One region of the Streptomyces sp. NPDC008001 genome, then DNA from elsewhere that is predicted to be linked to it. Evidence: riboswitches for the same ligand, from Rfam matches in the RefSeq annotation. Region 1 holds a riboswitch; each other region holds the start of a gene.
The links. A riboswitch is a leader RNA that binds a small molecule or an ion and turns the genes downstream of it on or off. The one in region 1 is predicted to bind thiamine pyrophosphate.

Region 1 (6,306 bases):
GTCCGCAGGAGCTGCCCGCGGCTTGCAGGAGCCCTTACTCCGCGATGGGCAGGTAGACGCGGTTGCCCGCCGCCGCGAACTCCTTCGACTTCTCCGCCATGCCGGCCTCGGGGTCGACGGCCAGGTCACCGCCGTGCTCGCGCCGGATGTCCTGAGAGATCTTCATACTGCAAAATTTCGGTCCGCACATCGAACAGAAATGCGCGGTCTTCGCCGGCTCGGCGGGCAGCGTCTCGTCGTGGAAGGCCCGTGCCGTCTCCGGGTCGAGGGCCAGGTTGAACTGGTCCTCCCAGCGGAATTCGAAGCGGGCGTCCGACAGTGCGTCGTCCCACTCCTGCGCTCCCGGGTGCCCCTTGGCGAGGTCCGCGGCATGGGCGGCGATCTTGTAGGTGATCACGCCGGTCTTGACGTCGTCCCGGTCCGGCAGGCCCAGGTGCTCCTTCGGCGTGACGTAGCAGAGCATCGCCGTGCCCCACCACGCGATCATCGCGGCGCCGATGCCGGAGGTGATGTGGTCGTACGCGGGGGCGACGTCCGTCGTCAGCGGGCCGAGCGTGTAGAACGGCGCCTCCTCGCAGATCTCCTGCTGGAGGTCGATGTTCTCCTTGATCTTGTGCATCGGGACGTGGCCCGGGCCCTCGATCATCGTCTGGACGTTGTGGCGCTTGGCGATGGTGTTGAGCTCGCCGAGCGTCTTCAGCTCGGCGAACTGCGCCTCGTCGTTGGCGTCCGCGATGGAGCCGGGGCGCAGGCCGTCGCCGAGCGAGTACGTCACGTCGTAGGCCGCGAGGATCTCGCAGAGCTCCTCGAAGTTCTCGTAGAGGAACGATTCCTTGTGGTGGGCCAGGCACCACGCGGCCATGATCGAACCACCGCGGGAGACGATGCCGGTCTTGCGGCGGGCGGTCAGCGGGACGTACCGCAGCAGCACGCCGGCGTGCACGGTCATGTAGTCGACGCCCTGCTCGGCCTGCTCGATGACCGTGTCCTTGTAGATCTCCCAGGTGAGCTCCTCGGCCTTGCCGTCCACCTTCTCCAGGGCCTGGTAGAGCGGCACGGTGCCGATCGGCACGGGGGAGTTGCGCAGCACCCACTCGCGCGTGGTGTGGATGTTGCGGCCGGTGGAGAGGTCCATGACGGTGTCGGCGCCCCAGCGGGTGGCCCACGTCATCTTCTCCACCTCCTCCTCGATCGAGGAGGTGACGGCGGAGTTGCCGATGTTGGCGTTGACCTTCACCAGGAACTTCTTGCCGATGATCATCGGCTCGATCTCCGGGTGGTTCACATTGGCGGGGAGGACGGCCCGGCCCGCCGCGATCTCCTCGCGGACGGTCTCGGGGGAGACGTTCTCCCGGAGGGCGACGTACTCCATCTCCTCGGTGATCTCACCGCGGCGGGCGTACGCGAGCTGGGTGACGGCGGCTCCGCCGCGGCCCCGGCGGGGCTGGCGGGGGCGGCCCGGGAAGACCGCGTCGAGGTTCTTCAGCCCCCCGCGCGGCGAGGTGTGCTTGATGCCGTCGTCCTCCGGGCGCATCGGACGCCCGGCGTACTCCTCGGTGTCACCACGGCCGATGATCCAGTTCTCCCGGAGCGGCTGGAGGCCGCGCCGGACGTCCGTCTCGATCGCCGGGTCGGTGTACGGACCGGAGGTGTCGTACAGCTGCACGTCCTGCCCGTTGGTGAGGTGGACCCGCCGGACCGGCACCCGAAGGTCCGGACGCGAGCCGGTCACGTAGTCCTTGTGCCAGCCGATCTCCCGGCCGGATTCGGACGTGCGTGCATCCTGCGAGGTCATGAGACCAGAACTCCCTACGCCGGCATTACCCGGTAACAGGTTCGGCGGTCGACGCAGCGGTCTTCCGTACGCATTTCCCGTACGGAGGTCAGCGCCCTCTCAGCCCGGTGCTCCGAGCTCCCGCGATTGCAAAGGTGCCACCACGCTAGCGCCTCGCCCGTCCGGAGGGCCAGGGGGGCTTGCGATGATGCAGGCGTGACCCCCACGGAACCGCAATCCCCGTCCCACCCTCCCCACGAGCCCGGGCCACCACCCGCCCAGGAGCCTGCGCACGGCCACGGCCACGGCCATGCGCAGGGTCATGCGCACGGCCACAGCCATGGCCACAGCCACGGTCACGGCCCCGCCTCACCCGTCTCCGCGCACCTGCGCAAGGTGATCGGCGCGATCCTCATCCCCTTCGCCGCCGCGGTGCTCACCGGCCTGGTCGTGCTGTGGCCCGGCGGCGCGCCGCCGCACGAGCACTCCGGTCTCGGCCTCGACCAGAAGACCGAGTCGGGCCGCGTCGTGAAGATCGAGGAGGTCGACTGCGCCAAGGCGGGCGCCCAGCCGCAGCAGCCGCCGCCCGGAGCGCAGGGCGGACCGGACGGAACGGGCGGACCGGGCGGGCCCGCACAGCCGAAGGGCCCCTGCGAGAAGTCGGAGATCGAGGTCACCTCGGGCCCCGACAAGGGCCGGACCTTCACCGAGCTCGTCCAGCCCAGCGCCTCCCGGCACTACACCGTCGGCCAGGACGTCATCCTCGCCTACGCCCCCAAGGCGCCGAAGAACCTGCAGTACTCGGTCACCGACGTGGACCGGGTGTGGCCCATGGCGATACTCGCGGGGGTGTTCGCGCTGGCCGTCGTGGTCGTCGGCCGGCTGCGCGGTGTCTTCGCGCTGGTCGCGCTGGTGATCAGCTTCGGGGTACTGACCCTGTTCATCCTCCCGGCGATCCTCCAGGGTTCCGATCCGCTGGTGGTCGCGGTCATCGGCGGCAGCGCGATCATGCTGATAGCGCTCTACATGTGCCACGGCCTGACCGCCCGGACGTCCGTGGCCGTGCTCGGGACGCTCACCTCGCTGATGCTCATCGGCCTGCTCGGTTCGCTCTTCACCAGCTGGGCCCATCTGACGGGCAACACCGACGACCAGACCGGGCTCGTGCACGGCCTCTACCCGGAGATCGAGATCCGCGGCCTGCTGCTCGCGGGGATCATCATCGGTTCGCTCGGCGTGCTCGACGACGTGACGGTGACGCAGACCTCGGCGGTGTGGGAGCTGAAGGACGCCGACCCGAGCGCGAGTTGGCGCAAGCTCTACGGGGCGGCCATGCGCATCGGACGGGACCACATCGCGTCGGTCGTGAACACGCTCGTGCTGGCGTACGCGGGCGCCTCGCTGCCGCTGCTGCTGCTGTTCTCGATCGCCGACAGCGGAGTGGGGACGGTCGCGACCAGCGAGATCGTGGCCGAGGAGATCGTCCGGACGCTCGTCGGCAGCATCGGGTTGGTGGCCTCGGTGCCGGTGACGACCTTGCTGGCGGCCCTCGTTGTCAGTGCCGACCGGCACAATGCGAGTACGGGGGCGGGTGCCGCTTCGGGCCTCCGTTCGGGCCTCGGCTCGGGCCTCGGCTCGGGTCTTGGTTCGGGCATCGGCTCGGGCCTCGGCTCGCGCCTGGGTTCGGGTGCCGGGTCGCGGGGACGGGGGCGCGGCAGGTCGAAGGGCGGCAGGCGCCGGCGGGCCAAGTGACGCACAAGGCCGGACGAGGGGGGAGCTGCGGTGATCGGTGAGCAGGGGAGGGTGACGGGCACGGTCGGGCCGGGCCTGGTCGGCGAGGTGATGGTGCGGATACGGGGCGGCGCCGAGGCCTTCCTCGCCTACGCGGCGGAGCCGGGCGAGCGGATCGAGCGCGGGACGGTCGTCGTGATCATGGAGTACCAGCCTCCGCGCACGGTCTATGTGACGCCTGCTTACGGCTGATACCACCAGGGCAGGAGGGGCGTGGGGGGCGCCGCACCGGCGCATAACCAGGCTCTGTCACGCCCGTGCACGTTCCTCGTATCAAGACCGTGCCAAGCCGTGCCCGGATCTTCACCACCGGGCTCGTACGGGAGCACACTTTCGAGCTCGGGCTCCGTCGCGGGGCCCATAAGGGGGCTGGACGCATGATCATTGGCGTCGTGGCGGGGGTCGTCCTCGTCGCCGTGGCCATCGTGGTCGGGTTGTTCAAACTGATGTGGCGGGTTGCCGAGCCCAATGAGGCGCTGGTCATCTCCGGTTCCAAGCACCGGACCGAGGGCCTGGAGGAGGGGATGGGGTTCCGGATCGTCACGGGGCGCGGGACTCTCGTGCTGCCCGGCGTCCAGGTGGTCCGGAAGCTGTCGCTCGACCTCAACGAGGCCGATCTCCACGTGGATTGTGTGACCAAACAGGGCATCCCCCTCAAGGTCCACGGTGTGGTGATATTCAAGGTGGGCGACGACTTCGTGTCGATCGCGAACGCCGCCCGCCGCTTCCTCGACCAGCAGAAGTTCATGGGCGAGCGGGTGCACAACGTCTTCGCGGGCCATCTGCGCTCGATCGTCGGCGGGCTCACCGTGGAGGACATGATCCGCGACCGGGAGCGGCTGACGGGCGAGACCCGTGCCGCCTCGGGCAGCGAGATGGAGAAGCTCGGTCTGATCATCGACTCGCTGCAGATCCATGAGATCCAGGACCCCACGGGGTACATCAAGAACCTGTCCGCGCCGCACGCCGCGGCGGTGCAGCGGGACGCCCGGATCGCCCAGGCCGAGGCCGACCGGCTGGCCACGGAGGCGGAGCAGCAGGCCGCGGCCCGGATGGCGCAGGCCCAGCGCGACTCCGAGATCCTGCAGGCCGGCTATCAGGCCGAGCGGGACAGCGCGGCGGCGAAGGCGCGGCAGGCGGGCCCGCTGGCGGACGCGGCGGCCCAGCAGGAGGTCGTGGTCCAGGAGACGCGGGTCGCCGAGCTGGCGGCGCACCGCCGGGAGCAGCAGCTCCAGGCGGACGTGCGCAAGCCGGCGGACGCGGCGGCCTACGAGAAGCGCACCCTGGCCGAGGCCGAGCGCGACGCCCGTATCTCCGCGGCCCAGGCGAAGGCCCGGGAGACGGAGCTGGCCGCGGCCGCCGAGGCCACGCGCGTGAAGGCGGCCGCCGGTGCCGAGGCCGAGGCCACCAAGGCGCGCGGTGCCGCGGCGGCCGAGGCGACCCGGGCGACGGGTGAGGCCGAAGCGGCGGCCGCGCGGGCGAAGGGGCTCGCCACGGCCGAGGCCGCGAAGGCGCGGGGCCTGGCGGAGGCGGAGGCGATCAAGGCGCGGGCGTCGGCCCTGGCGGAGAACCAGGACGCCGTGGTCGCGCAGCAACTGGCCGAAAAGTGGCCCGAGATCGTACGTGCGGGGGCTGAAGCCTTCGGGAACGTTGACCACATGGTGCTGCTCAACGGGGCCGACGGGATGTCCGAGATGTTTGCGAAGGCTCTGACGATGGGGGGCACGGGGCTGGGCCTGGCGCGGCAGCTGCTGAGCACCATGGGCACGGGGGGCACTGCAGGCACTGCAGGCACGGCCGGCGGACCGGCGGAGAACCTTGGCGTCCCCGCTGCCGGACGGACCGGCGGGGAGCGGTCCCCGGGGGAAAACGGCAGCTCAGGGGCGCTGGGGGCCGGGACGGCGCCGAAGGGCGCGCCCCCGCGCACTGAGCGGGTGCCGGTCCGGGACGAGGACGGGGCCGGGGCCGGCGGAGGCATGCCGGGCCGCTAACCGGCGTTCTGTCCCTCGGTGTTGCCGGCGAGGATGTTGTCGAGCGCTGCGGCGAGGTCGTAGTCGAAGTCGGCGACCGACCGCTCCTCGCCGAGCGGGGCGATGCGGTCCGTCCGGTCGAGGAAGGCCACGAGGGGGGCCGCGCCGGCCCGGAACAGGGCCCCTTCGGAGCCCACTTGCAGCCGGATGAAGACGTCCGAGAGGTGCTCGGCGGAGGCGGGGGCGATGTGCACATCCCCCTCGCCGGACGGCTGACTCAGCCCGTCCAGCAACAACTCCCGTGCGAAGGCCCAGGTCACAGGCGCGTCGCCGGGGAGGTGAAAGGTGAACTTCACCGCGTAGGGATCACTGCTGTCGTAGTCCAGTCCCACCGGGATCCGGAAGGACAGCTCCTCGGAGACGAGGAAGGTCATGATCACTTCTGCCTGAACCGTTTCACGCATCGCCCAATGCCCCGTATTCGTCGTTTTTGGCCGGGATTGGCTCCTCGTGCCCGTGAACACCACCGCGCGACGGCATCCACTGATCACCAGGAGTGATTCTTCAGCTACCGATAGAGACCGAGACTGAGCTTACGAGCTCTATGACTCTGGAGCGTAGCGACTCGACTACGGGGCGGAGTCGTTCCACGGGATTCAGGGCGGAGAAATTGCCAGAGCCGTCAACACCGGTCCGGGCGGAGACCGGAAGGACGGCTCTTCCGCGGCTACCAGTCGCTCTTCGACGACGAGCCCGACGTGAACTTCTTGA
Region 2 (6,306 bases), on a different contig from region 1:
CCTGAGCCGTCAGCAGGGCAGCGATTGACCTGCGACCCGCTAGGGTCGTACGCAGCCGATCCCTCACCGGTCGGCCGCTGATGTGACGAGGAGGCCATTGCCGTACAGGGAACCGAAAGGACCCATCCGGCAATGGCCTTCTTCGTATGTGCACGAGGAGAGCTCCAATGAATCAGGGTGCGGACGCCCGGCAGGCTGCCGACGACACCAGTGCTGACCACGGCTCACGCCGCCGGTTCCTGCTCAAACTGTCCGGCGAGGCGTTCGCCGGCGGGGGCGGCCTCGGCGTAGACCCCGATGTCGTGCACGCCATCGCCCGTGAGATCGCGGCCGTGGTCCGCGAGGGCTACGAGATCGCCGTCGTCATCGGTGGCGGCAACTTCTTCCGCGGCGCCGAACTGCAGCAGCGCGGCATGGACCGGGCCCGCTCGGACTACATGGGCATGCTCGGCACCGTGATGAACTCCCTCGCCCTCCAGGACTTCCTGGTCAAGGAAGGCATCGAGACCCGCGTCCAGACCGGCATCACCATGGGGCAGGTCGCGGAGCCGTTCATCCCGCTGCGCGCCGTGCGCCACCTCGAGAAGGGCCGCGTCGTGATCTTCGGCGCGGGCATGGGCATGCCCTACTTCTCCACCGACACCACCGCCGCCCAGCGCGCCCTGGAGATCCACGCCGAGGCGATCCTGATGGGCAAGAACGGCGTCGACGGGATCTACGACTCCGACCCGAAGAAGAACCCCGACGCGGTGAAGTTCGACGCCCTCGAGTACAGCGAGGTGCTCGCACGGGGCCTGAAGGTCGCCGACGCCACCGCCATCAGCCTGTGCATGGACAACAAGCTGCCGATCCTGGTCTTCGAGCTGCTCGCCGAGGGGAACATCGGGCGTGCGGTCAAGGGTGAGAAGATCGGCACGCTCGTGAGCGACCAGAGCACGCGGGACTGACGACCCGCACAGCCGTCCGCAGGGGCCGGGCCCCGTGCGGACGGCAACTCCGTGCCGTGGGAAGACCTCGGCACGGGGATGGACAACTGCCTGCCGGTCGGACACCGTGCAGGAGAAGACGCGCGCAGGGGCGAGGCTCTGCTTACTGATAACACCAGGAGCAAGTGGTGATCGAAGAGATCCTCCTCGAGGCCGAGGAGAAGATGGAGAAGGCCGTTGTGGTCGCCAAGGAGGACTTCGCGGCGATCCGCACCGGGCGTGCGCACCCGGCGATGTTCAACAAGATCGTGGCGGACTACTACGGTGCGCTGACGCCGATCAACCAGCTGGCGTCCTTCTCGGTGCCGGAGCCGCGCATGGCGGTGGTGACGCCCTTCGACAAGAGCGCGCTCCGCAACATCGAGCAGGCGATCCGCGACTCCGACCTCGGCGTCAACCCGAGCAACGACGGCAACATCATCCGGGTGACCTTCCCGGAGCTGACGGAGCAGCGCCGCCGGGAGTTCGTCAAGGTCGCCAAGACCAAGGCCGAGGACGCCAAGGTCTCGATCCGTTCCGTCCGCCGCAAGGCCAAGGACGCCCTCGACAAGCTCGTCAAGGACAAGGAGTCCGGCGAGGACGAGGTGCGCCGTGCGGAGAAGGAGCTCGACGACACCACCGCGAAGTACGTGGCGCAGGTGGACGAGCTGCTCAAGCACAAGGAAGCCGAGCTCCTCGAGGTCTGATGAACGAGACATCCTGGGGGGCCACGCCGAGCGCCGGATACCGGGGGCCCACCGACCGGGGGCCGTCCTCCGCGTCCTTCTCGGCGGGTCCTGTGCACGAGGCGGGCGTGGCGGCGCAGACTCGGCCCATGCCCATCGTGCCCTCCTCAGGCGGAGACCAGGACGACCGTGACCAGGGGGCCGCCCATCTCCGCGGCCCCCTGTTCCGCGACGAACAGGAGCCCGACATCCGGCCCCACGACCCCGCCCCGGTGCCTGCCTCCCCCGAGTCGCCGAAGGCAGGAAAGAAGAGCGCCGGCCGTGACCTGCGGGCGGCGATAGGGGTCGGCGTCGGCCTGGGCGCGGTCATCCTCGCCTCCCTGTTCATCTACAAGCCCGTCTTCCTCGGCGTGATCGTGATCGCCGTCGTGGTCGGGCTGTGGGAGCTGACCTCCCGCCTCGCGGAGCGCAAGTCGATCCGGGCCCCGCTGGTGCCCCTCGCGGTCGGCGGTGCCGCCATGGTCATCGCCGGCTATGCCAGCGGCGCCGAGGGCGCGTGGGTGGCCGTGGCCTTCACCGCCCTGGCGGTCCTCGTGTGGCGCATGACGGAGTCGCCGGACGATTACCTGAAGGACGTCACGGCGGGCATCTTCGCGGCCTTCTACGTGCCCTTCCTGGCCACTTTCGTGGCCCTCATGCTGGCGGCGGGGGACGGCGCGTGGCGGGTGCTCACGTTCCTGATCCTGACCGTGGTCAGCGACACGGGCGCGTACGCGGTGGGCTGGAAGTTCGGCAAGCGCAAACTGGCCCCGCGCATCAGCCCGGGCAAGACGCGCGAGGGGCTGGTCGGGGCGGTCGCCTTCGCGATGGTCGCCGGCGCGCTGTGCATGCAGTTCCTGATCGACGACGGTGCGTGGTGGGAGGGCCTGCTCCTCGGCCTCGCGGTCGCGGTCAGCGCCACGCTGGGCGATCTCGGCGAGTCCATGATCAAGCGGGATCTCGGGATCAAGGACATGGGCGCGCTGCTGCCCGGGCACGGGGGCATCATGGACCGGCTGGACTCGCTCCTGCCGACCGCGCCGGTGGTCTGGCTGCTCATGGTCGTCTTCGTCGGCTCGGCCTGAAAACCGGGCCAGGTACCCTGGAAGGGCTCGCTGCTCGCGCGGCGGGCCCTTTTCCGGCCCCGCACCAGCGGGGGTGCCCCTGTGAGATCTCCGGGTTCCGGCATCGTCCTGCCGCTGGCTCCGCGATTGCGGAGGTCATCCGCCGTCGTCAATGAGGAGTCCTTGCTCATGGCCCCCGCGCCTGGAGAACTGACGTTCGTCGCCCCCCGCGGGGCCAAACTGCCCCCGCGGCACCTTGCCGACCTTTCGCCGGCCGAGCGCCGCGAGGCCGTCTCCGCGATCGGCGAGAAGCCGTTCCGCGCCAAGCAGCTCTCGCAGCACTACTTCGCCCGGTACGCGCACGACCCGGCGGCATGGACGGACATCCCGGCGGCTTCCCGCGAGAAGCTCGCGTCCGAGCTGCTGCCGGAGCTCATGAGTGTTGTGCGGCACATCTCGTGCGACGACGACACCACCCGCAAGACCCTCTGGCGGCTGCACGACGGCAAGCTGGTGGAGTCCGTGCTGATGCGCTACCCGGACCGGGTCACCATGTGCATCAGCTCGCAGGCCGGCTGCGGCATGAACTGCCCGTTCTGCGCCACGGGCCAGGCCGGACTGGACCGGAACCTGTCGACGGCCGAGATCGTCCACCAGATCGTGGACGGCATGCGGGCCCTGCGCGACGGCGAGGTCCCCGGCGGCCCCGCGCGGCTGTCCAACATCGTCTTCATGGGCATGGGCGAGCCGCTGGCCAACTACAAGCGCGTCGTCGGCGCCATCCGCCGCCTCACGGACCCCGAGCCGGACGGCCTGGGGCTCTCCCAGCGCGGCATCACCGTCTCCACGGTGGGCCTGGTACCCGCCATGCTGCGCTTCGCCGACGAGGGCTTCAAGTGCCGCCTGGCCGTCTCCCTGCACGCGCCGGACGACGAGCTCCGCGACACCCTGGTGCCGGTCAACACGCGCTGGAAGGTCCGTGAGGTCCTCGACGCCGCGTGGGAGTACGCGGAGAAGTCCGGGCGCCGGATCTCCATCGAGTACGCCCTGATCCGCGACATCAACGACCAGGCGTGGCGCGGTGACCTCCTCGGGCGGCTCCTCAAGGGCAAGCGCGTCCACGTCAACCTCATCCCGCTCAACCCCACCCCGGGCTCGAAGTGGACGGCCTCGCGCCCCGAGGACGAGCGTGCCTTCGTGGCGGCGATCGCGGCGCACGGTGTGCCCGTGACCGTCCGGGACACCCGCGGCCAGGAGATCGACGGGGCCTGCGGCCAGCTGGCCGCCACCGAGCGCTGACCGGGCGCCTCAGGCCGGACACCGATCCGTGGAGAGGGCACTGATACGGTGCCCTCTCGCGTCAACGAACAACTCGCACAAATGAACAATCCGACAGGGGAGCGCCCACGGGGCGCTGAGAGTGCGGCACGGCCCGCAGACCCTCGGACCTGATCCGGGTCATACCGGCGTAGGGAGTCAGCTCAACCATGAACACCAATCTGCGGCGTGCCATCGGCACGGCCGCCGTCACCGTGCTCGCCTTTCCGGCCCTGGCCGCGTGCGGGAGCTCGGACGACTCGGGCGGCGGTGCGTCCGACGGCAAGGACAAGAACGTCACCCTGGTCTCCCACGACTCCTTCGTCGCGTCCGACGAGGTCCTGAAGGAGTTCACCCGGCAGACCGGGTACAAGGTCAAGGTCGTCAAGGGCGGCGACGCCGGCCAGGCCGTGAACCAGGCCATCCTCTCCAAGAACCACCCGCAGGGCGACGTCTTCTTCGGCGTCGACAACACCCTGCTCTCCCGGGCGCTCGACAAGGGCATCTTCGCGCCGTACGAGGCCAAGGGCCTGGACAGGGTCCCGCGGAAGCTCCAGGCCGACGCCGGCGAGCACCGCGTCACCCCCGTCGACACCGGCGACATCTGCGTCAACTACGACCGCGCCTACTTCGCCGACCACAAGGTGGCCCCGCCGCAGACTCTGGACGACCTGGTCAAGCCCGAGTACAAGGGCCTGCTCGTCACCGAGAACGCCGCCACGTCGTCCCCCGGCCTCGCCTTCCAGCTCGCCACGGCCGCCAAGTACGGCGACGACGGCTGGCAGGACTACTGGAAGAAGCTCAAGGCCAACGGCGTGGAGGTCGTGGACGGCTGGGAGCAGGCCTACAACGAGCGCTTCTCGGGCTCCGCGGGCGGCAAGAAGGCCAAGGGCGACAAGCCCCTCGTCGTCTCCTACGCGTCCAGCCCGCCCGCCGAGGTGATGGGCGTGAAGCCGCAGCCCGCCGAGGCACCGACCGGCGTTGCCACCGGCACCTGCTTCCAGCAGACCGAGTTCGCGGGGCTGCTGAAGGGCGCGAAGAACCCCGAGGGCGGCAAGGCCCTGGTCGACTTCCTCCTGAGCCGTACCTTCCAGGAGGACATGCCCCTGCAGATGTACGTCAAGCCCGCCAACCAGGACGCCAAGCTGCCCGAGCTGTTCACCAAGTACGGCGCGCAGGTGACCGACCCCGGCACCATGGCCCCCGAGAAGATCGCCAAGAACCGCGACCAGTGGGTCAAGGCATGGTCCTCGCTCGTCCTGAAGTAGACGCGCGGGCCGCGGCACGGGGCCCCGCACGGGGCGCGGGCGGCGGACGGCGCACGGCGGTGCGGCTGGGCCTCATGGCCCTGCCGCTCGCCTTCTTCGGCGTCTTCTTCGCCTACCCCGTCGCCGCGATCGTCCTCCGGGGACTGAAGGACGGCGGAGAGTGGCAGTTCGCCCGCGCCGGGGAGGTCCTGACCGACCCGGCCATCGGACACGTGCTCTGGTTCACCACCTGGCAGGCGGCCGCCTCCACCGCACTGACCCTCGCCCTGGCCCTCCCCGGCGCGTACGCCTTCGCCCGGTTCGACTTCCCCGGCAAGCGCATGCTGCGCGCGGTGGTGACCGTGCCGTTCGTCCTGCCGACCGTGGTGGCCGGCTCGGCCTTCCTGGCGCTGCTCGGGCGCGGGGGGCTGCTGGACGAGTGGTGGGGAGTGCGCCTGGACACCACGGTCTGGGCGATCCTGCTCGCCCACGTGTTCTTCAACTACGCGGTGGTCGTCCGCACCGTCGGAGGCCTGTGGGCCCAGCTCGACCCCCGGCAGGAGGAAGCGGCGAGGGTCCTGGGCGCGGGGCGCTTCGAGGCCTGGCGGCGGGTCACGCTGCCCGCCCTGGCGCCGGCGGTGGCCGCTGCGGCCCTCATGGTCTTCCTCTTCACCTTCACTTCCTTCGGCGTCGTGCAGATCCTCGGCGGTCCGCGCTACGCCACCCTGGAAGTGGAGATCTACCAGCAGACCGCGCAGATGCTCGACCTGCCGACGGCCGCCGTCCTCACCCTGCTGCAGTTCGTGGCCGTGGCCGCGCTGCTGGCCGTCCACGCCCGCACGGTGCGGCGGCGTGAGGCGACCTTGCGGCTCGTCGACCCGGCGCGCACCGCGCGGCGCCCGCAGGGCGCAGGGCAGTGGGCGTTCCTGGCGTCCGTCCTGGCGGTCGTCGCCGTGCTCATCCTCGCTCCGCTCGTGGTCCTCGTCCT
Region 3 (6,306 bases), on a different contig from region 1:
GCACCGCCAACACGACGCCGCTGTCCGGCTTGTACCTCGCGGGCGGTTTCGCCCACCCCGGCGGCGGGCTGGCCCACGCCGGGATGTCCGGGACGATGGCCGCGGGCCTGATCGTGTCGGGAGCGGACTGGCGCGGCTCGCAATAGCCGGAACCCTCCCCGCCGCGACGGCGGGAAGCCGTCACGGCGAGAGACCGGCGGGGGGCGGCCGGCGCAACCGGCCCGTGCGCGGCCTCAGTAGCGCGGCTGCTCGTTGTACTGCTCGCCGTAGCCCTGACCGTGCCCCTGGGTCTGCCCCTGCCCCTGTCCCTGGCCGTGGCCCGGGAGTTGCTGCGGGTACGCGGGGTGGGCCGCCTCGGGCGGGTAGCCCTGCGGGGCGGGCGGCAGGTCGTTGTCGCGCTGCTGCGGCACCCAGACCCCGCCGGGCGGGGTGTCCATGTCGTACTGCGGGGCCGGGGCGTAGGCGTCGGCGGGATAGCCGCCCATGCCGTAGGGCTGGGCCGCGGGCTGCTGCTGGTACTGCCCGTAGGCGTCGTACGGCTCGTACGCCTGCTGCCGGTTGCCGATGTAGGGGTCGGAGTAGGCGGCGTACTGGCCCTGCCCGTAGTCGAACGAGCCGGGGGCCGCGGGCGCGCCGAGGGCGTCGGCCGGGGCCTGCGTGCCGTAGGGGTCGCCGTAGGGGGCGTAGCCGCCGTCCTGCGCGGGGGCGGCCGCGGCCGCGTAGCCGGTGTCGCCGTAGCCCGTGCCGTCGTAGCCGTAGCCCGCGTCGGCCGCGGGAGCGGGGGCGGCGAGGGTGGCCCCGGCCAGGGGCGGCTGCTCGGCACCGTGCCCGCCGGGTTCGCCCGCGGAGTCCCGGAGCGGGGGGAGCGGGGGCACGGCGGGCATTGCGGCGGTCTCGTCGAGCGGAGCAGCGGGCGGGGCCGCGGCGGCGAGCGGGGCGCCCGGGGCCGGCGGGGCTTCCGCACGACCGCCCTTGCGGCGCCGCCCGGCCCGCGGCTCCTTCGCGCCGTCGTCCTCAACGGCCGCTTTCCCGGCGCGCTTACCGGACTTGAGGCCCCTGCCGGACTTGCCGGACCTGCCCGCCTTGTCCGCTGCGCCCGGTTCGCTGCCGTCGCCGGCCGCGTCGCCCGCACCGGCCCTGTCCCGGCGGAGCGCCCAGCCGTGGGAGAAGCCGCGGCGGAAGGAGAGCGTCACGTAGGTCTGCCCGACGGCGAACGCCACCGCGCCCACCGCGATGACCGCGACGGACGGGATGACGACGCCCGCGACGACGCCGAGGAACCCGGCGAAGGCGAGGAGGCGCCAGCGCAGTCGCGCCTTGTACTGCAGCAGGACCTCGCCGAGCAGCCAGAGCGCGACGACGCCGAACGCGATGTAGAGGACCGTCCAGCCCATTTACGCCCCTCTCGTGGCCGCAGCCCTTCGAGGGGCCGGCCGTCAGGACCGCTGGTGCAGTCCCAGATTCTCGTAGATTTCCAGCGTCGCCGTGGAGTGGTTCAGGGTAATGAAGTGCAGCCCGGGAATCTCCTCGGCCATCAACCGAGCGCACAGCTCCGTGGCGTACTCGATCCCGATCGAGCGTACAGCGGCCCGGTCGTCCTGCACCGCGAGGATCCGCTCGGCCAGCGCGGGCGGGAACGCGGCATTGCTGAGCTGCGCGAACCGCTCGATCTGGCGGACGTTGGTGACCGGCATGATCTCGGGGATGATCGGGGTGTCGCAGCCGGCGGCGGCGACCCGGTCGCGCAGCCGGAGATAGTCCTCGGCGTGGAAGAACATCTGGGTGATGGCGAAGTCCGCGCCCGCGCGGCACTTGTCCACGAAGTGCCGGACGTCCGTGTCCCAGTCGGTCGAGCGCGGGTGCATCTCCGGGAAGGCCGCGACACCGACGCAGAAGTCGCCGGACTCCTTGATGAGCCGGACGAGGTCGGCGGCGTAGTGCAGGCCCTCGGGGTGGCGCACCCACTCGCCCATGGGGTCGCCGGGCGGATCGCCGCGCAGGGCCAGCATGTTGCGGATGCCGACGTCGGCGTACTGGCCGATGATGTTGCGGAGTTCGGCCTTGGAGTGGTTGACGGCTGTCAGGTGGGCGACGGGCGTGAGCGTCGTGTCGGTCGCCATGCGCTCCGTGACGCGGACGGTGCCCTCGCGGGAGGAGCCCCCCGCGCCGTAGGTCACGGAGACGAAGGTCGGGCCGACGGCCTCGATCCGGCGGATGGCGTCCCAGAGGGTGCGTTCACCCTTCTCGGACCTCGGAGCGGCGAACTCGAAGGAATACGACCGCTCGCCTGAGGCGAGCAGCTCACGCACCGTGCGCGCGTGGTCTGTCCTGGTGGAGGCGGTACCAAGGGCCATACCGGCAAGTTAACCAGCGGTTCCGGCGACCCCCAACCTTCTTTCGCGATTTGCCCGATAGGCCGGTATCCCGTCCGCATTACGGACAGAACTTTCATGCTCCGTTGACGTTCCGCCGGCGGTGGCGGGGGCCGCGCACCGGCCGGAACGGGGGGCGGGCGGGCTCAGAGGCGCTCGCGGACCCGCTCGGCCAGCTTCGCCGCGGCCTCGCCGGGATCGTCCGCCTCGGTGATCGCGCGGACCACGACGACGCGGCGGGCGCCCGCGTCGAGCACCTCGTCGACATTGCCGAGGTCGATGCCGCCGATGGCGAACCAGGGGCGCGTGGTGCGCAGGGCGGCCGCGTGGCGGACGAGGGGCAGGCCGGGGGCGTGACGGCCCGGCTTGGTGGGCGTCGGCCAGCAGGGGCCGGTACAGAAGTAGTCCACACCGGGCTCGGCGGCCGCGGCGTCCACCTCGGACCCGGCGTGCGTCGACCGGCCGATCAGCACGTCCTCGCCGAGGAGGGCGCGGGCGGCGGGCACCGGCAGGTCGCCCTGGCCGAGGTGCAGGACGCCGGAGCCCGCGGCGTGGGCGACGTCGGCGCGGTCGTTGACCGCGAAGAGCTTGCCGTGGCGGCGGGCGGCCTCGGCGAAGACGGCGAGGTGTTCCAGCTCCTCGCCCGCCTCCATGCCCTTGTCGCGCAGCTGGACGATGTCGACACCGCCGGCGAGGACCGCGTCGAGGAATTCCGGCAGGTCGCCCTGGCGCTTGCGGGCGTCGGTGCACAGGTACAGCCGGGCATCGGCGAGGCGGCGGCGGGCAGTGGCGGACATCGGGTGGTTCCCCCCGGGTCGGCGGTGCACGGACGGGGGCGCGCCCCGCCCGTGCACCGGACTGTTCTGCCGGGCGCGGTCACCCGCGCCCGGGAATGCGGCTGTGGCTTTCGGTGGCTCGGGGGATCAGACGGCGAGCGCCTGGGCGCGCCGCTTCACCTCCGTGCCACGGTTCTCCCGCAGCGCGTCGGCCGGGGTTCCCGGCAGGGTCGGGTCGGCGGTGAAGAGCCACTCCAGCATTTCCTCGTCGCTGAAGCCGTCGTCCCGCAGCAGCGTCAGGGTCCCGGCCAGGCCCTTGACGACCTTGCCCTCGCCGATGAAGGCGGCGGGCACCATGAGCACCCGGTTCTCGCCCCGGCGGACGGCGATCAGCTGGCCCTCCTTCACCAGCTGCCGCACGCGCGTCACCTCCACGCCGAGCATCTCGGCGATCTCGGGGAGGTTGAGCCAGGCGGGAACAAGCGCGTCGATCTTTGCGTCAATCTCGGTCACGGGACAAGCCTGCCATCTGGCGCTGACAGCCGGTAGCCGGGTTGACCCGACCGCGGGCGCGTCACGGTGCCGCGCCCCCGCTCACGGCGGCGCGGCGGCCCCCTCAGAGCAGCGCGGCCTTGAGGGGCACGGACGCGTCGGCGGCCTTCGCACGGTCGAGGAGGGCGCCCTTCTCGATGAGCTTGCGGCCCTGGGCCAGGTCCCTGGGCCGGCCGACGGCCAGGAGGGCGACCAGGACCCCGGCGCGCAGCCAGCACACGCTCCAGGCGGCGCCTTCCGGGTCGCCGCGCCACAGCAGCTCGTCGGCGCCGGCGTGATGGCCCGCGTACTGCACGAACCGCCCGAACTGCTCGGACCAGAAGTACGGCACCGGGTCGTAGACCGGCCCCTCGGCCGGGCCGAACACGATGTTCTCGGCGACCGTCCGCGGCCCCTGCATGGCGTTGTCCCAGTGGTGCACGAGCAGCCGCTCGCCGTAGCGCGCGGACGGGAACGACGCGCAGTCGCCGACCGCGTAGACGCCGGGCAGCGACGTGCGCAGCCGCTCGTCGGTGACGACGGCGCCGTCCGCGCCGAGCTCGATGCCGGAGCCCTTCAGCCAGCCGGTCGCGGGCCGCGCCCCGATGCCGACGACCACGGCGCCGGCCGGCAGCCGGGTGCCGTCGGCGAGCACGACCGCGCCGGGCTCCACGGTGCTCACCCGGGCGCCGAGCAGCAGCCGGGCGCCGCTCTCGGCGTACCAGGGGGCCATGTGCGCGGCGACCTCGGCGGGCATGGCACCGGCGAGCACCCGGTCCGCGGCCTCGACCACGGTCACCTCGCAGCCCGCCTCCCGGGCCGCCGTCGCGACCTCGGCGCCGATCCAGCCCGCGCCGACGGCCACGACGTCGTGCTGCGCGGCCAGCACCGGCCGCAGCCCCACGGCGTCGTCCAGAGTGCGCAGCAGGTGCACGTTCGGCAGGCCCTCGCTCCCGGGCAGCCGGACCGGCTCCGCGCCGGTGGCGACGACGAGGATGTCGTAGGGGACGGGACCGGTGGCGGTGTCCAGCAGGCGCTCGCCGGCGCGCAGGCCCGTGGCCTCCCGCCCGAGCTGCAGGTCTATCCCGAGCGACGCGAAGTCCACCTCGAACGCGGAACCCTCGGCCTTGCCCAGCAGGACGGCCTTGGAGAGCGGCGGCCTGTCGTACGGCGGGTGCGGCTCGGCGCCCAGGACGGTGACGGTGCCGGACCAGCCGTGCTCGCGCAGGGCGACGGCGGTCTGCACGCCGGCCATTCCGGCGCCCACGATGACGACGTGCCGCTCGTCGGCGGCATGAGGTTCTTCCCGGTGCTCGCTCACCCGATCACTGTAGGGCGGCGGCGGGTCCGGACCGGAGCGGGGTGCCCGTCCGGGCGGGTCTTCACCGGGGGCCCGGGGCAGCCCGGCACCGGCGATCAGCCCCGCGCCGCATGGTCCCGCCGTCGTCCGCCGACAGGCCCTCGCCCGGCCCTCGCGCCGCGTACTAGGGTGGCCGTACAACGCACTCGCGGGAGCCCGGACGACCGGGCTGAGAGGGAGGCTGACCGGCCTCCGACCGTACGAACCTGATCCGGGTCATGCCGGCGAAGGGAGGGGCCGGACGCCTCATGGACGCGTCTACGACCACATCACCCAGCACATCCGCCCTGCCCGCCTGCGACGTCCTCGTCGTGGGCGGCGGGCTGATCGGCCTCGTCACCGCCTGGCGCGCGGCCCAGCGCGGGCTGCGCACCGCCGTCGCCGACCCCGCGCCGGGGGGCGGCGCGGCGCGGGTGGCCGCCGGGATGCTCGCGGCGGTCACCGAACTGCACTACGGCGAAGAGGCCCTGCTCGCCCTCAACCTGGCCTCCGCGCGCCGCTATCCGCGCTTCACGGCCGAGCTGGAGGAGGCCAGCGGCGTCGCCACCGGCTACCGGGCGTGCGGCACGCTGGCCGTCGCCCTCGATGCCGACGACCGCGAGCACCTGCGCGAGCTGCACGCCCTGCAGCAGCGCTGCGGCCTGGACGCCCAGTGGCTGTCCGGCCGCGAGTGCCGCCGCCTGGAGCCGATGCTCGCGCCCGGCGTGCGCGGGGGGCTGCGCGTCGACGGGGACCACCAGACCGATCCCCGCAGGCTCGCGCGGGCGCTGCTCACGGCCTGCGAGCGGGCCGGGGTCGCCTTCCACCGCGCCGCGGCCGTACGGCTGCTGCTCGCCGGCGACCGGGCGGCGGGCGCGGAGCTGTCCGACGGCAGCCGCGTGCCCGCGGAGCAGGTGGTGCTCGCCGCGGGCAGCCGCAGCGGCACCCTCGCCGGCGTCCCCGCGGACGTCCTGCCGCCCGTGCGCCCCGTCAAGGGCCAGGTGCTGCGGCTGCGCGTCCCGGACGCGTACGCGCCCTTCCTCTCCCGCACCGTGCGGGCGGTCGTCCGCGGCGGCCCGGTGTACCTGGTGCCGCGCGAGGACGGCGAGCTGGTCCTCGGCGCGACCACCGAAGAGCTCGGCTGGGACACCACGGTCACCGCCGGCGGCGTCTACGAGCTGCTGCGCGACGCCCACGAGCTGGTGCCCGGCATCACCGAACTGCCCCTGGTGGAGACCTGCGCCGGGCTGCGCCCCGGCTCCCCCGACAACGCCCCGCTGCTGGGCCC

Region 2: linked by a shared signal. The riboswitch ahead of ACFZCD_RS13735 (thiamine ABC transporter substrate binding subunit) and the one ahead of thiC (phosphomethylpyrimidine synthase ThiC) in region 1 are both predicted to bind thiamine pyrophosphate.
Region 3: linked by a shared signal. The riboswitch ahead of thiO (glycine oxidase ThiO) and the one ahead of thiC (phosphomethylpyrimidine synthase ThiC) in region 1 are both predicted to bind thiamine pyrophosphate.

Annotation. Positions count from the first base shown of each region.
Region 1 covers NZ_JBIBIZ010000002.1:389,098-395,403, reverse strand. The annotation lists gene thiC (phosphomethylpyrimidine synthase ThiC) at 35-1,795, opposite strand; TPP riboswitch at 1,789-1,929, opposite strand; gene ACFZCD_RS06780 (YibE/F family protein) at 1,991-3,526, shown strand; gene ACFZCD_RS06775 (hypothetical protein) at 3,557-3,757, shown strand; gene ACFZCD_RS06770 (flotillin family protein) at 3,943-5,556, shown strand; gene ACFZCD_RS06765 (SsgA family sporulation/cell division regulator) at 5,553-5,999, opposite strand; gene ACFZCD_RS06760 (DUF5326 family protein) at 6,263-6,306, opposite strand, start outside.
Region 2 covers NZ_JBIBIZ010000004.1:469,019-475,324, forward strand. The annotation lists gene tsf (translation elongation factor Ts) at 1-5, shown strand, start outside; gene pyrH (UMP kinase) at 168-947, shown strand; gene frr (ribosome recycling factor) at 1,115-1,672, shown strand; gene ACFZCD_RS13725 (phosphatidate cytidylyltransferase) at 1,672-2,775, shown strand; gene rlmN (23S rRNA (adenine(2503)-C(2))-methyltransferase RlmN) at 2,944-4,053, shown strand; TPP riboswitch at 4,139-4,246, shown strand; gene ACFZCD_RS13735 (thiamine ABC transporter substrate binding subunit) at 4,242-5,339, shown strand; gene ACFZCD_RS13740 (ABC transporter permease) at 5,315-6,306, shown strand, end outside.
Region 3 covers NZ_JBIBIZ010000005.1:267,357-273,662, reverse strand. The annotation lists gene ACFZCD_RS15355 (phytoene desaturase family protein) at 1-146, shown strand, start outside; gene ACFZCD_RS15350 (hypothetical protein) at 234-1,394, opposite strand; gene metF (methylenetetrahydrofolate reductase [NAD(P)H]) at 1,437-2,354, opposite strand; gene thiE (thiamine phosphate synthase) at 2,519-3,169, opposite strand; gene ACFZCD_RS15335 (Rv2175c family DNA-binding protein) at 3,296-3,661, opposite strand; gene ACFZCD_RS15330 (NAD(P)/FAD-dependent oxidoreductase) at 3,765-5,000, opposite strand; TPP riboswitch at 5,178-5,289, shown strand; gene thiO (glycine oxidase ThiO) at 5,288-6,306, shown strand, end outside.